Linked DNA regions of Rhizobium lentis. The protein of the gene in region 1 interacts with the protein of each later gene in a pairwise test. Links are inferred from orthologs where the notes say so. Each region holds a gene or a part of one and is shown on either strand. Other genes may lie near its edges.

Region 1 (3,190 bases):
GCGCGAACGCTCCGGCCGTTGATGTCGAAGGGGGTCGCGGTCAGCAGCCCGCCATTGGCTTCGAAGCCCATGACGTGATCCTGCCCTGCGGCCACGGCCTCTTCCATGCCTGTTATGACGAAGGGAGAGCCGACACGGGTGCGCTTGACGGCGAAGGACCCTGCTGTCTCGATGCCGGAGTTGGAGGTGACAGGGGTTACCACCGTACGGGCTCCCAAGAAGTCGGCTGCCACCAAGCCGAGAAGGTCGCCGCGCAGCGGCGTGCCGGTTTCATCCGCGACAAGGGGCCGGTCGCCGTCGCCATCGGTCGAAACGATTGCATCGAGCTTGTGCTCGGATACCCAGCGTCTCATCAGCGTGATCGTGTCGTCGGACACGGCTTCCGTGTCGACGGGAATGAAACTCTCCGACCGCCCGAGAGCGACGATCTCGGCACCGTAATGGCCAAGAACGTCGACCAATAGGTCGCGGGCGACGGTGCTGTGCTGGTAGACGCCGATCTTCAAGCCGGACAGCGCGTCTTGTGGAAGCAGGGCGGCATTGCGTTCGAAAAAGAGCTGCCGGCAGATCGCCTCGTGTTCTTCCGTTTTGGCCGGCGCCTCGGCTAGCGCTTCGCCGTTTCGCTCGATCTCGGCTGCCTCTGCGGTAATCGCCGCCTCGTCCGATTTGTCGATCTCACCGTCCGGGCGATAGAATTTGATGCCGTTGCGGTCCGCCGGAATATGCGAGCCGGTGACCATCAGGCATGCGGCCTTGCGTTCGAGGCCATAAAGGGCAAGTGCCGGTGTCGGCACATTGCCGCAATCGAAGATCCGAAAGCCGAGTGCCGTCAGCGCGCTGGCGCAATTTGCCGAGATTTCAGGACTTGAATCGCGAAAGTCGCGTCCGATCAGAATAATGTCGCCGGCCCGGGCCCTGCCGGTCTGCAGCAGATATTTGCCGAACGCCGTGGCGTAGAGGGCGGAGGCGCGTCCCTTGAGTTCGACTGAAAGTCCGCGAAGCCCACTCGTGCCGAATTTCATATGAAGACATATCCCCGATTGTCACGATAAATTCTACTCAGCCCGCTAGTCGGCGTAAATACCGAAGCGGGCATATAGTTAAACACGGACGATGACGTCTCGAACAGGCTCTGCATCTCATTCGCCAGTTATCGCTGGCTGGGACTGCCGCGGGACCGACAGGCATTGCGACATCAGCCTATTTTGTTAGAACCGTGTGTCCGCCGTTTCATCCTATGCTGAAGGTTTTCTGATGAGCGATACATCCGTCAGTCTCGAGGAGAGCTGGAAGGCCGCGTTGACGGGGGAGTTTTCCAGCCCCTATATGCAACAACTCAAGTCCTTCCTCGTCGCACAGAAGCAGGTCGGCAAACGGATATTCCCCAAAGGCAGCGAATATTTCCGTGCTCTTGATCTGACGCCGATCGCCAACGTCAAGGCCGTCATCCTCGGCCAGGATCCCTATCACGGGCTCGGGCAGGCTCACGGCCTATGCTTCAGTGTCCGGCCCGGGGTGCGCATACCACCCTCGCTCGTCAATATCTATAAGGAGTTGGAAACGGATCTCGGCATAGCACCGGCGCGCCACGGTTTTCTGGAACATTGGGCAAGGCAGGGCGTACTCCTGCTGAACAGCGTGCTGACCGTCGAGGAAGGGCAGGCGGCAGCCCATCAGGGCAAGGGCTGGGAGCGCTTCACCGATGCGGTGATCCGCAAGGTCAATGACGAATGCGAATCCGTCGTCTTCATGCTTTGGGGTTCCTATGCCCAGCGCAAGGCCGCCTTTGTCGATACGGCGCGGCATTTGGTGCTCAGGGCGCCGCATCCATCGCCGCTGTCGGCTCATAACGGCTTCTTTGGCTGCAAGCATTTTTCCAGGGCGAACGCCTTTCTGCAGTCCCGCGGTCGGGCGCCGATCGACTGGCAATTGCCGGCAGATCCTCATGGCGCCTGAAGTGAACGCAAATTGATCATCGTTCACTAAAAGAAGACAATGCGTTTTAGTCCGCAGGTCTGGTCGGAAGGGAGTTCAGCGCGCATCTTAGCCTCATCGAAAGCCCGCAGCGGCGGGCAATGAAAGGGGTCTTAAATGCTCGATCAGATCAAGGGTCTGCACCACGTCACGTCGATGGCGGAGGACGCCCGCACCAACAACCAGTTTTTCACCCATGCACTCGGGTTGCGCCGTGTAAAAAAGACGGTGAATTTCGACGCGCCTGATGTCTATCATCTCTATTACGGCGACGAGACCGGTGCGCCCGGCACGATCATGACCTACTTTCCGTTCCCGAAGATGGCGCAAGGCCGTCCCGGCACGGGCGAGGTCGGCACGACGGTATTTTCGGTTCCGCAAGGCTCGCTCGGCTTCTGGAACGATCGTTTTGCTGGCCTCGGTGTCGGCGGCCTGAAAGCCGAGGAAAGTTTCGGCGAAAAGCGTCTGAACTTCTCCGGCCCCGATGGTGACGGCTTTGCGCTCGTCGAGGTCAAGGACGACGCCCGCCAGCCCTGGACCCATGGGGGCATCAGCGAGGATCACGCCATTCGTGGCTTTCATTCGGTTGCCATGCGGCTGAGAGACGAGGGCGCCACGGCCGAACTGCTAAGGTTCATGGGTTATGAGGTGGGCGAGGAGAGGGATGGCGTCAAGCGGCTGATCAAGCCTGATGGCAACGGCGCGCATCTCATCGACCTTGAGACCATGCCGAACATTGCCCGCGCGCTTCCCGGCGCCGGCTCCGTCCACCATGTCGCCTTCGCTGTCGAAAACCGCGAAAAGCAGCTCGAAGTGCGCAAGGCGCTGATGGACACCGGCTATCAGGTCACGCCGGTGATCGATCGCGACTATTTCTGGGCGATCTATTTCCGCACGCCGGGCGGCGTGCTGTTCGAGGTCGCAACGAACGAGCCCGGCTTCGACCGCGACGAGGATACGGCCCATCTCGGTGAAGCCCTGAAGCTGCCGCACCAGCATGCCCATCTTCGCGCGCTGCTCGAACAGCATCTGCAGCCGCTCGAGGGTTAAGGGGAAAACGATGACTGAAAACGGATATGTGCACCTGCTGCATGCCGGTGCACCTGACAAACCCATGCTGGTCGTGCTGCACGGCACCGGCGGCGACGAAAACCAGTTCTTCGAATTCGGCCGGCGCCTGTTGCCCGAAGCGACTGTTCTCTCGCCGCGCGGCGAT
Region 2 (3,024 bases), 2.6 Mb from region 1 along the record:
TGCGGTCGGCGACGAGCAGATGATTGAGCGTGCGATGAAGCGAACCGAAGAAGGCGCCGCGATCGCTGCGGAATTCCGCATCGCTGAGTTCGGCGGCGGCCGCATAGACCTGGGCATTGGCCCAGCGGTTGTAGGCGGCGAACATTCTGTAATGTCGAAGCATCTGGTCCCCCCTGGTCGTCGCAGCAGTCTAGCCCGGTTTGCCTGCAAATCGCAGTGATGCGCCCATGAAATTTCCTGATTTGATCGCAGACGCTTTCTGTCGTCGAATGGATGGAGCCGTGATTTCGAAAGGACTGTTATGACGAGAGCCCTCTATTCCCTCTGCGGCGCCGACGAACGGCGCTTCTTTTCGCCCCATTGCTGGAAGGCGGTGATGGCGCTGGCGCATAAGGGACTCGATTTCGAGGAAATCCCGACGACCTACGCCCGCATCCGCGAGATCGGCGGCGGCGTGTCCTCGACCGTGCCGGTGCTCGACGACAACGGCCGGCTGGTCTCGGACAGTTTCGACATCGCCCTTTATCTGGAAGAGACTTATCCCGAGCGTCCGTCGCTGTTCGGCGGCGAAGGCGGCAAGGCGCTGTCGCGCATGGTGGAAGGCTATTCGCAGATGATCATCCATCCGGCGATTATGCGCATCGCCCTTCTCGATATCCATGCCATCCTCGACGAGGGCGATAAGGCCTATTTTCGGCAAAGCCGCGAGGTCAGGCTCGGTAAACCGCTGGAAGTGTTTGCCGCCGACAGCGAGGCGGAGAAGGCTGCCTTCGGCACCAAGCTGGAGCCGCTCCGGCATATGCTGAAGTTCCAGCCCTTCATCGGCGGCCAGGGGCCGCTCTTTGCCGACTATATCGTGTTCGGCGCGCTGCAATGGCTGCGAGTCTCCGCCGGTCTCGCCATGCTGGCCGCCGACGATCCTGTCATCGCCTGGTTCGAACGCTGCCTCGATCTCCACGAAAGCCGCGGCCGGACTGTGACAGCGGCGTGAAATTGCCGCCGGCCTCTTGTTTTCGGGCGTTGGGGCGGGTAAAGACCGCCCACTTTTCCCGAGAAAACAGAGGATTTGACTATGGCGATTGAACGCACCTTCTCGATGATCAAGCCTGACGCAACCAAGCGCAACCTGACGGGCGCCATCACCAAGATGCTCGAAGATGCCGGCCTGCGCGTCGTCGCCTCCAAGCGCGTCTGGATGAGCCGTCGCGAAGCCGAAGGCTTTTACGCCGTTCACAAGGATCGCCCCTTCTTCGGCGAACTCGTTGAAGGCATGACCTCCGGCCCGACCGTCGTCCAGGTTCTGGAAGGTGAGGGCGCGATCCTCAAGAACCGCGAGATCATGGGCGCGACCAACCCGGCAAACGCCGCCGAAGGCACGATTCGCAAGGTTCACGCTTTGTCGATCGGCGAAAACTCCGTTCACGGCTCCGACGCTCCGGAAACGGCTGCCCAGGAAATCAAGTACTGGTTCTCCGATACCGAAATCGTCGGCTGAAGCCAAGCTTCGGCATTGGCTTGCAATGCTTTGAATTGACTCTCGAAAGCCGGGGCATGCTCCGGCTTTTCCTATTGTGCGCTTTTTCTATGCCGGGCATTTATCGGTGTTCGAGAAATCGACGCTGCCGTCGGGCTTGAAGACCTCGGGGTTCTTTTCGTAGAGCGCGCCGACGACGAGCGGTTTGCTCGGCAGCACAGTCTGGTCGAGGTCGGAGCGGAACTCAATCTTCAATTCCTGCAGCACCTTGCCGTCCTTGTCGACCAGCCGGACATTCACCGTATAGGGGCGGTCCTTGCGCACGCAGTGCAGGTTTTGGCTCTGCAGCGCGATCTTGTCGTCGATCGGATAGATCTTCTGGTTCAGCACCAGCGGGGCGCCGCCTTGCGGGTTTTCGAACTCGGCTATGATCGCAGAGCCGTCGGGGATTGGCCCCGTCTTCTTCAGCGTCAGCAAATAGGTGGCGCTCGCTACCCTATAGTTGAAGACGAAGAGGTGGCCGGTGACCTCGACCAGGTTTTCGGCCTGCCGCTGGCAGGCGGCAAGCAGAAGGCTCGTTGCAGCCGCTGCGATCAGATGTTTCCTCATGGCGCCTCCTCCTTCTTGCGGCGATAGTGTCGGTTCGCCTTGGCGCGGTTGCCGCAGACCGCCATGTCGCACCAGGCCCGGCTCCTGTTCTTGCTGCGGTCGATGAACAGCCAGCCGCAATTGCCGCAGATCTTCATGCGCTCCGGATCGGGCATGGCGATCAGCCTGAGCACCGAATGGGCGGTCGCCGCGGCCACGTTGCCGGGTCTTGCTTCGCGCAACGTTTTAGCCAGCGCTGCCAGCAACGCGGCCAATAATTGGTCGTCGCCGCCATCCAGTATACGCTTGCGGAAGTAGCGGTCGATCGCTTCCCGCAGCGCGATGAAATCGGCCTCGTCGCCTACAGCCACCGGCGCGATCTCGCCGAACAGGGCGCGTTCGGCGCAGAATTGCGCGGCGGCGCGCGGAAAGCTCTGCATCTGCTCCTGACTGGCGAAGCGGTCGATGCGCCGCGCCGCGTCGTGGCGCAGAACGATGCTGTTGGCGACATCGAGCGCCAGTGCGCCACCCGCAAAGCGGTGAGGGGTCCAGGAAAAGCTCATCGTCAAATTATAACTGGTGAAATAGGTTTTACCAGTTATAATTTATCGACGCGGAGTCTCGGGGAATGGCCTATCTTCTGCAGCAACTGGCGAATGCGGTTCCACTTGCCGCCCTCTATGCCGCGCTCGCCTTCGGTTATGCGGTCGCCTTCGGCGTGACCAAGCGGGCCGACATCACCTATGGGGCGATCTTCGCATTCTCAGGCCAGATCCTGCTGCTCTTCACCGAGCTCGCCTATGTCAGGTTCTGGCTGGTGCTGCCGGCCGCCCTTGCCATCGGCGCTTGCGCGGCCATCGTCTATTCACTGGCGGCGGGCCTCTGGATCGGTCGCTCGATCATGCTGCCGCTTGCTTGCAAATCGCCGAACACCGTCATCGTTGCCGCTCTCGGCATCATGA

Evidence for each region.
Region 2: the proteins of ung (region 1) and ndk interact in binary tests that used the Escherichia coli proteins (3 or more experiments, as listed by UniProt). The link is inferred for Rhizobium lentis from one-to-one orthologs.

The regions. Positions count from the first base shown.
Region 1 is NZ_CP071454.1:795,253-798,442, reverse strand. Bases 232-3,105 are described here. They hold ung (uracil-DNA glycosylase), read left to right. Parts: upstream 232-1,254; coding sequence 1,255-1,956; downstream 1,957-3,105. Other genes in these bases: J0663_RS03895 (alpha/beta hydrolase), read left to right, coding at 3,035-3,105; J0663_RS03900 (VOC family protein), read left to right, coding at 2,092-3,024; J0663_RS03910 (phosphomannomutase), read right to left, coding at 232-1,022. In the rest of the region: more of J0663_RS03910, read right to left, coding at 1-231; more of J0663_RS03895, read left to right, coding at 3,106-3,190. UniProt on the Escherichia coli protein: Excises uracil residues from the DNA which can arise as a result of misincorporation of dUMP residues by DNA polymerase or due to deamination of cytosine.
Region 2 is NZ_CP071454.1:3,395,181-3,398,204, forward strand. The notes cover bases 76-2,783. They hold ndk (nucleoside-diphosphate kinase), read left to right. Parts: upstream 76-1,072; coding sequence 1,073-1,495; downstream 1,496-2,783. Other genes in these bases: J0663_RS16285 (DinB family protein), read right to left, coding at 76-163; J0663_RS16290 (glutathione S-transferase family protein), read left to right, coding at 302-991; J0663_RS16300 (hypothetical protein), read right to left, coding at 1,583-2,083; J0663_RS16305 (CGNR zinc finger domain-containing protein), read right to left, coding at 2,080-2,625; J0663_RS16310 (branched-chain amino acid ABC transporter permease), read left to right, coding at 2,691-2,783. Outside these bases: more of J0663_RS16285, read right to left, coding at 1-75; more of J0663_RS16310, read left to right, coding at 2,784-3,024. UniProt on the Escherichia coli protein: Major role in the synthesis of nucleoside triphosphates other than ATP. The ATP gamma phosphate is transferred to the NDP beta phosphate via a ping-pong mechanism, using a phosphorylated active-site intermediate.